DNA from 2 places in the Chromobacterium sp. IIBBL 290-4 genome. Region 2 is predicted to be linked to the other one. Evidence: riboswitches for the same ligand, from Rfam matches in the RefSeq annotation. Region 2 holds a riboswitch; the other holds the start of a gene.
What was found. A riboswitch is a leader RNA that binds a small molecule or an ion and turns the genes downstream of it on or off. The one in region 2 is predicted to bind glycine.
Positions count from the first base shown of each region.

Region 1: it holds a riboswitch for glycine, as region 2 does, so the genes downstream of both, NKT35_RS20465 (trimeric intracellular cation channel family protein) here and gcvT (glycine cleavage system aminomethyltransferase GcvT) in region 2, are expected to answer to the same signal.

Region 1 is NZ_CP100128.1:4,353,854-4,358,475, forward strand. It holds gene NKT35_RS20455 (GNAT family N-acetyltransferase) at 1-212, shown strand, start outside; gene NKT35_RS20460 (DUF3141 domain-containing protein) at 350-2,821, shown strand; glycine riboswitch at 2,977-3,063, shown strand; glycine riboswitch at 3,068-3,165, shown strand; gene NKT35_RS20465 (trimeric intracellular cation channel family protein) at 3,303-3,917, shown strand; gene NKT35_RS20470 (AraC family transcriptional regulator) at 3,958-4,622, shown strand, end outside.
Region 2 is NZ_CP100128.1:3,013,525-3,018,146, forward strand. It holds gene gluQRS (tRNA glutamyl-Q(34) synthetase GluQRS) at 1-537, shown strand, start outside; gene NKT35_RS14105 (amino acid permease) at 887-2,170, shown strand; glycine riboswitch at 2,346-2,438, shown strand; glycine riboswitch at 2,453-2,551, shown strand; gene gcvT (glycine cleavage system aminomethyltransferase GcvT) at 2,594-3,682, shown strand; gene gcvH (glycine cleavage system protein GcvH) at 3,740-4,126, shown strand; gene gcvP (aminomethyl-transferring glycine dehydrogenase) at 4,219-4,622, shown strand, end outside.

The DNA of each region.
Region 1 (4,622 bases), 1.3 Mb from region 2:
ACTTGGCCAGGCAGCATGGCTGCCGCGCCATCCGGCTGGATACCGCGGTGGAAGCGAACCATTTGGTGAGCCGTTATCTCAAGCGCGGCTACCGCATCGAAGCGCCGCTGCAATGGCCTGACAAATCCTACCGCAGCCTGGTGATGGTCAAAAAATTGGAACCCTTGGCTCCGGAAGCGACTCCTACACTGCATTGCAGTGCAGCAAGTTGATGGCTGCGCGCCACACTTCGGCAGCAGACCATTAGCATTTATTGCATTGCAGCAACAAACGAGTACAGTGCTGCCATGGTCAGGCTATCGGCAGCATCGCTATTTCTTTCCTTCGTTTTCATAAGCAAGGGGTTGCAATGTGGTCCACTACTGCAGTTCAAGGCGGAGTCCTTCCGTCTGCTCAACCGTTGTTTGATTACTGGCTGGACGCCTGCCAACGCGGCATCTTGTACTGGGATACGCTGTATCGCCGCGGCGAGGCGTATCTGGAACACTGCGAGAGCGGCAAGCCGCCGGTGCTGGTGTTCGATTACCAAATCATCATGGATGCCCGCGAGCTGCCCGACCCGGCCAATTACGCGCTGGCCGCCATCAAGCCGCCATCGAACTGCCCTGCGACAGACGCGTCCAAACGCCCCTTCGTCGTGATTGACCCGCGCGCCGGCCATGGTCCCGGCATAGGCGGCTTCAAGATGGACAGCGAAATCGGCATCGCGCTGCAACAAGGCCACCCCTGCTATTTCGTGATGTTTTTCCCGCAGCCGGTGCCGGGCCAAACCATAGAAAGCGTAGCCAAGGCGGAAGGCCACTTCCTGGCCCGCGTCAACGAACTGCACCCCGACAGCGACGGCAAACCCTTTGTGATCGGCAATTGCCAGGGCGGCTGGGCCTTGGCCATGCTGGCATCCGTGGCCCCAGAGCTGGTCGGCCCCATCCTGCTGGCAGGCTCTCCACTATCCTACTGGGCCGGCGTGCGCGGCAAGAACCCGATGCGCTACGCCGGCGGCCTGACCGGCGGCACCTGGACCGCCTCGCTGGCCGGCGACCTGGGCAATGGCCGCTTCGACGGCGCCCATCTGGTGGAAAACTTCGAAAAGCTGGACCCGGCCAATACCCTGTGGAAAAAGTCCTACAATCTGTACGCCAAAGTCGACACCGAGCCGTCGCGCTACCTGGAGTTCGAACGCTGGTGGGGCGGGCACTATCTGCTCAACAAAGCGGAAATGGAATGGATCACCCAGAAGCTGTTCGTCGGCAATGAACTGGTCCACGGCAATATCGCCAGCCATGACGGCAAGCTCAGAGTGGACATGCGCAACATCCGCTCGCCCATCATGGTGTTCGCCTCCTGGGGCGACAACATCACCCCCCCGCAGCAGGCGCTGAACTGGGTGGCGGACTTGTACGACAGCGTGGAAGACATCCGCAATAACGAACAAACCATCGTCTACTGCCTGCACAACAAGGTGGGGCACCTCGGCATCTTCGTGTCCGCGGGCGTCGCAAACAAAGAGCACAGCGAATTCGCCAGCGCGCTGGACCTGATAGACGTGCTGGCCCCGGGCTTGTACGAAGCCATCATTGAAGACGTGGCGCCGGACGCGCCGGGCCAGGAGTATATCGAAGGCCGCTACATCATCCGCTTCGAAGCGCGCGATGTGCCGGACATCCTGGCGCTGGACGACGGCCGCGAGGACGAGCAAGCCTTTGAAGTCGTCAAACGCGCCTCCGAAATCAATCAAGGCGTTTACGACCGCTACTTCTCGGCGGCGGTGCGGACCTTCAGCAACGAGGCCAGCGCCCGGCTATTGCGCGAACTCCACCCGGCGCGCTTCGAACGCACGCTGATCTCGCCGAAAAACCCCTGGCTGTGGTGGCTGCCGGGCCTCGCCGCCCAGGTGCGCGAGCAACGCAAACCGGTGGCGGCCGACAATCCGCTGTGGCAATGGCAGCAGCAGATGTCCGACTTCATCGTCCAATCGCTGGATCATTACCGCGACCTGCGCGACGCCGCCCAGGAACAGCTGTTCCGCGCCATATACGAATCGCCGCAACTGGCGACGCTGATCGGCGTGCAGCCGGCTGGCGAGCCGCGCAAGCAGACGCTGGCCTGGGAAAGCCGCGAGCTCGCCCGACTCAAGCGCGAAGCGCTGGACCCAAGCTTCGAGCACGGCACGCTGGCCGACGGCTTCATCCGCCTGCTGGTTTATGTCGGCATCGGCATGGGCGTCATCGACGAGCGGCCGTTCAACGCCATCCGCCGCACCATGCGCAACATCCATAACGAGTACCCGCTCACCCTGATGCAGCTAAAAGACACCATCAGGCGGCAGGTTTCGCTGGTTCGGGCCGATCATCATCGCGCCTTGAAGGGTCTCAGCCTCCTGCTGCCGGAACAGCATATCCGCCATCAAGCCTGGATGCTGGTTCGCGATCTGCAGCTGGTGAACAAGCATGAGATTCCGGCCGAGCAAAGACAGCGGCTGGAAACCGTGGCCGACGCGCTGGGCCTGTCCGAGCAAGACCGGCAAGCCGTGCTGGGGAAAACCGCGCAGAGCCCCATCGCGCCGGTCCTGCAGCCTCTTGCCGCCGCCGCTCAACAGGAGGCGGCGGAGAGCAAGGCGACGCCGGCAACCAGTCCGGCGGAAAAGCCGGCCGCGCGCAAGCCGGCTGCGTCCCAGCCTAAGCCCGCCCTGGACACGACAGCCATTGCGCCGCCCGCTGCCGCGCCCAAACGCAAAGCGCCAGCCAAGGCCAACGGCAAGTCCCCGACCGGCGTCAAAACCGGGAAACCCGCCGCAAGCGACAAGCCGCCGCGCGAATCCTAAGCGCCAAGCCAGGGGGGCGCGCTTGCCGCGCCCCCCTTTTGTCTTCCTAGCCCCCGATATCCAAGCTCTTCGCCAAACGCCTTCGCGATCATCCCGCGCATGCTCAGCCGTCCTTGCTCGCGAGCATTGACTATCCAAATAGCAAACGCTAATATTCGCCCTCTGCGGGAGAGAGGGGCCCAGCCCCCGCCGAAGACGCAAACTCCCATAATCGCTCAGGCAAGCCGTACCGCAGCGCAACATTGATTCAAGCCGATTGGAGAGAGGCCGCCAGGAGCGGCCCACCGAAGGGGCAAGTGGCCGCCGGCCATGCAACTCTCAGGTAAAAGGACAAGGGGAGAGGCTGTTCCGTTAGCCGGAATTCCACCCAGGAGACTGCCTTGTCCGCATCCGTCCATAACGGCGCTAGACGCTTGTCCGCGCCGCGCCCCCCTATTTACGCCGCATCCCGCCTATCCTCCAGAGAAACCGAGGCGGCGCCATGCTGACCTTAATCTACCTGATCGCCATCACCGCAGAAGCAATGACTGGCGCGCTGGCCGCCGGCCGCCGCCACATGGACATCTTCGGCGTATCCGTCATCGCCTTTCTCACCGCGCTGGGCGGCGGCACGGTCCGCGACATCATTCTCGGCCGCTACCCGATAGGCTGGACCCAACATCCTGAATATGTATTGCTGGTCTTGGCCGGCGGCATCGCCGCCGTGCTGATTTCGCGCTATATGCGGCATCTGAACAATTTGTTCCTGGTGCTGGACGCGCTGGGCCTGGTGGCCTTCACCATCATTGGCTGCGACGTGGCGCTGGGCATGCACTACCACCCGGTCATCGTGGCGATGGCGGGCATGATCACCGGCATCGCCGGCGGCATCTTGCGCGACGTGCTGTGCAATCGCGTGCCCATCGTGTTCCGCCGCGAGCTCTACGCCAGCGTCTCCTTGCTGGTCGCCGTCCTCTACCTGGGCCTGAATGCGCTGGCGCTGCAGCACGACTGGAATATCGCCGCCAGCTTCGCCTTCGGCCTGGCGCTGCGCATGACCGCGCTATGGCGCGAATGGCAATTGCCGGTATTTTCATATCGGCACAGCGGCTACTGACTGAAATGCATTCGGCATAATTTTGATTTATCATGCCGACATGCCCAGACTGCTGCTTCCCCCCGCGCCGGAACTGGCCGGCATCGTCCGCTATTTTCATTTGCAATGGGATGGCGGCGGCGCGATGCAAGTCCCCGCCACCCCTTTCATGCACTTGGGCATCCTGCTGGAAGGCGCCGGCCAAATGGCCTTCCATGGACAACCCGCCACTGATACGCCGCGCAGTTTTGTCAGCGGCGCGCTTAGCCGCCCCTGCGCGATACGCGCCACGCCGGGCAGCCGCTTCATCAGCGCGCTGCTGCGGATCGGCCAGGCCCAGCGCCTGTTCCCGCCCACATGCGACGCCTTCACGGACCAGGTATGGCCGCTGCAAGAGCTGGTCGGCCATGCGGAAGAGGAGAAGCTGCATGACAGCCTGCAACGCTGCGCCACTCCGCAGGAGCAGGTCCGCGCCATGAGCGGCTGGCTGAAACGATTGGCGGCCAAACGCGAAGACCAGCGCGGCTCCATCCTTTTGCTTCCCCCTCGCCAGTTATTCGATGACGGCAAGGACTTGGCGAAACGAAGCGGACTGGGCGTGCGCCAGTTCGAGCGGCGCTTCCTGGCCAGCTATGGCCTGACGCTGCGGGACACTCGGCGCATGTTCCGCTTCATCAATATGATGGGCATTCTGATCGCCCGGCCGGATGCCCGCGGCCAATTGGG
Region 2 (4,622 bases):
GTCTATCCCGGCACGTGCCGCCATGGCTGCCCGGATGGCCGAGAGGGCCGGGCATGGCGATTGCGGGTCAATGCCAGGCTTACGACCTTGCCGGACCGCTTGCAGGGCGAATACAGCCAGAATCTGGCGAGCGATATCGGCGATTTCGTCTTGCTGCGCGCCGATGGCTTCTGGGCCTATCAACTGGCGGTGGTGGTGGATGACGCCGAACAGGGCGTCAGCGATATCGTGCGCGGCGCCGATCTATTGGTATCCACGCCCAGGCAACTGGCCGTATACGATGCGCTGGGCCTTGAGCCGCCCAGCTACTGCCACTTGCCGGTATTGACCAATGGAGCAGGAGAAAAATTGTCGAAACAGACGCTGGCTCCGGCGATTTCAACGGGCGACGCCGCCCGGCAATTGCGCGCCGCTCTGGCGCTGCTCGGGCATGAGGCTCCCGTTGAGTGCGGCAGCCTGGACGAGCTATGGCTTTGGGCGCGACAGCGCTGGTCTTTATCTCGCGTGCCGCGCGGCCCCTTGCTGGCGCCGTTGTAATGCCAATGTTTTTATTTTTTTGACATAAGTGACTGATGTCGCGGCGATTTATTTTAAAAAAATAGCGAATGCGACATGTTTTTACGTCAAAAGTATGTTCTAATGCGCGCTTTTTTCCGGCGCGGCGGCGAGATGGCGAGCGTTTTGGCGGATTCAGTTCTGCCGATATTCCCTGATTTGGCTATGGTTAAAGCCAACGGCTCATCTCGACCCATGCGGTTGTTTCCTCTTGTTCGCATTGTTTGACGCAGCCTGTTTTCAGCCTGCGCGGGATGCTTTCGGCCTCAACGGAGATACAGGTTTGAGCGAAAACAATTCCATCCAAAAGAAAGGCTCGCTCGGAGTCTGGATGTGCACCGCCCTGGTAGTGGGCAATATGATAGGTTCCGGCGTATTTTTGCTGCCGGCCTCGCTGGCGCCGTTTGGCGGCATCTCCATGTTGGGCTGGCTGCTGACCTCCTGCGGCGCGATCTGTCTGGCGCTGGTGTTTGCCCGCCTGTCCGCCATTCTGCCGCGCGAAGGCGGGCCGTATGCCTATATCCACGCCGGTTTCGGCGACTTCGCCGGTTTCTGGATCGCTTGGGGCTACTGGATTGCTTTGTGGGCCGGCAATGCCGCGCTGGCAGTGGCGGCCACCAGCTATATGCAGGTTTTCTTCCCCATCTTGGGCCATAACGAATTCTTGGCTGGCGGCTTCGCCATCAGCCTGATCTGGATCGTCACCTGGATCAACAGCCGCGGCGCGCACAGCTCCGGCGTGGTGGCGGTGGTGACTACGCTGCTGAAGCTGCTGCCTTTGGCGGCCGTCACCTTCATCGGCTTCTTTCATATGAACACCGACAATCTGGCCTTCAATCCGCATGGCAAGCCGCTGTTGTCCTCTCTGTCCGCCACCATGGCGCTGACTTTGTGGGCCTTCTTGGGCCTGGAGTCGGCATCGGTGCCGGCGGGCGATGTGGTGGAGCCGGAAAAAACCATCCCGCGCGCGACGGTGATCGGCGCCTTGCTGGCGACCGTGCTCTACATTTTGTCCACTATCTCGCTGATGGGGTTGATGCCGGCCGACATGCTGGCCGCGTCGCAAGCGCCGTTCGCCGACGCAGCCAAGTTGATGTGGGGCGATTGGGGCTATTGGGCGGTAGGTTTCGGCGCGGTGGTGTCCTGCTTTGGCGCGCTCAACGGCTGGAGCCTGATGCAGGCGCATGTGCCGGCCGCGGCGGCCAAGGACAAACTGTTCCCCAGCCGTTTCAATCAGCGCAACGCGGCGGGCGTGCCCATCTTCGGCCTGGTGTTGTCCAGCACGCTGGTCACCATTTTGATGGCGATGAAGTACGCCGGCGGCGATAGCGGGGTGAAGATTTTCGAATTCATCATCCTGCTTGCCACCGCCACCACGCTGCTGCCCTATGCGTTCTGCTCGATGGCGCTGATCGCCATCATGCTGATGCGCGGCAAGGAGTTCACGGCCAAGGATTATGTCGCGCCCGGCTTCTTCGCAGGCATCGGCTTCGTTTACTCCTTGTGGGCCTTGTATGGCTCCGGCGCTGACATCGTGATGTGGGGCATGCTGCTCTTGCTGCTGGGGCTGCCGATTTATGTGTGGCAGATCAAGGAGAGGCACTCGGCGCAGTGATTTTGCCCGGATGCGGAATGAGAAAGCGCAGAGCGAAAGCCTGCGCTTTTTTCGTTTTCGAATGGAATTTATTGATGAATTTGCGCGATTTTTTTCATAGGAAAACATTTTTGGCGACTGTTTGACATCGAAATAAACTCGGCTTGCCAAGGCGGGGAGAAGGCCACCATAATCGCCGGGTCATACAGGAGAGAGCGGCTGTCACTGCCGCCGCCGAAGGCGCAAGCGCACCCGCTAATCGCTCAGGCAAAAGGACTGTATCATCGGGCCGGCGGCTGCCGGTTCGCGCAATCTGGAGAGCGGCGCCCGCGCGGCGTCCACCGAAGGGGCTAACGGCCGATCCGGCCGGAAAATCTCAGGTGCAGGGACAGAGGGGTGTGGTTGAAACAGGCTATCCACACTTGACTCTGAAGGAACCGCGCCATGACGGCCCCGAAACGTACTCCGCTGTTTGATGCCCATATCGCCGCCGGCGCCAAGATGGTCGATTTCGCCGGTTGGGAAATGCCCATCCATTACGGTTCCCAGCTGAAAGAGCACGAAATCGTCCGCAGCGACGCCGGCATGTTCGACGTCTCCCACATGACGGTGATCGACATCACCGGTTCCGGCGCCAAGGCCTGGCTGCAAAAACTGATCGCCAACGACGTGGCCAAGCTCGGTTTCGAGGGCAAGGCGCTGTATTCCGGCATGTTGACGCCGGAAGGCACCGTCGTCGATGACCTGATCGTCTACCTCACTTCCTACGGCTACCGCATGGTGGTCAATGCCGGCACCACCGAAAAAGACCTGGCCTGGATGGAAAGCCAGAAGGCGGGCTTCGACGTGACGCTGCAAGTGCGCCGCGACCTGGCCATGCTGGCGGTGCAAGGCCCGCAAGCCATAGACAAGGTTTGCGCCGTCAAGCCTGAGTTGGCCGAAGCCATCCGCGCGCTGAAAGTGTTCCAGGGCCTGCCGCAAGATCAGTGGTTCTACGCCCGCACCGGCTACACCGGCGAAGACGGACTGGAAATCATGGTCCCGGCCGATCAGACCATTGCCTTCTTCAATCAATTGCAAGCCGTGGGCGTCGCCCCTATCGGCCTGGGCGCGCGCGACACGCTGCGCCTGGAAGCCGGCATGAATCTGTACGGCCACGACATGGACGAAACCGTGTCGCCGCTGGAAGCGGGCATGGGCTGGACTATCGCCTGGGAGCAGGCGGATCGCAAATTCAACGGCCGCGAAGCGCTGGAAGCGCAAAAGGCCGCCGGCGTGAAGATGAAGCAGGTGGGCCTGGTGCTGGAAGGCCGCGGCGTGCTGCGCGAAGGCTTGAAGGTGGTGGTGGAGGGAGTGGGCGAAGGCGTGATCACCAGCGGCACCTTCTCGCCCACGCTGAAGCACTCCATCGCCATCGCCCGCGTGCCGGCCGCTACCGGCGCGACCGCCCAAGTGGACCTGCGCGGCACGCTGACCGATGTGCGCGTAGTGAAGATGCCCTTCGTGCGCAACGGCAAGAAAGTATTCGAATAAACCGGCAGGCGCATCGCGCCGCCATCCCCGATCATAGCTACGACTGGAGAAACCGAGATGAGCAACATCCCCGCCGAACTGAAATACGTTGAAAGCCATGAATGGCTGCGCCTGGAAGCCGACGGCTCCGTGACCGTGGGCATCACCGCGCACGCGCAGGAACTGCTGGGCGACATCGTCTTCGTCGAACTGCCGAAGGTGGGCGCGACCCTGGCCCGCGACGAGCAGGCTGGCGTGGTGGAGTCGGTGAAGGCCGCTTCCGACGTCTACTGTCCGATTGCCGGCGAAGTGCTGGCCGTCAACGAAGAGCTGGAAGGCGAACCGGAACTGGCCAACACCGATCCGTATAGCGACGGCTGGTTCTTCAAGATCAAGCCGGCCAACGCCGCGGATCTGGACGGCCTGATGGACGCCGCCGCCTACGCCAAGGAAATCGGCGCCTGATAGCCTGACCGCCCCGCCGTCGCCAGACGCCGGGGCGTTGTTTTTTCCGGCGCGGCCTCGCGCAGGCCGCCGCAACGAAGAAAGTCCCAAGCATGTCGCTCACCGAACTCTTCAACCGCCACGAATTCATCGCCCGCCACATCGGGCCGTCCGACGCCGAGCGCGCCGAGATGCTGGCCTCCGTCGGCGCGCCGTCCATCGACGCCCTGGTCGACCAGACCCTGCCGGCCGACATCCGCCTGAACCGCCCTCTGGAGCTGCCCTCGCCGCAGCCGGAGGCCGAGGCGCTGGCCGCCTTGAAGGCCGTCGCCTCCAAGAACGTGGTCAACAAGTCTTTCATCGGCCTGGGTTACTACCCGGTGCTGACGCCCACCGTCATCCTGCGCAATGTGCTGGAAAATCCGGGCTGGTACACCGCCTATACCCCGTACCAGGCCGAGATCGCCCAGGGCCGGCTGGAAGCGCTGCTGAACTTCCAGCAGATGGTCATCGACCT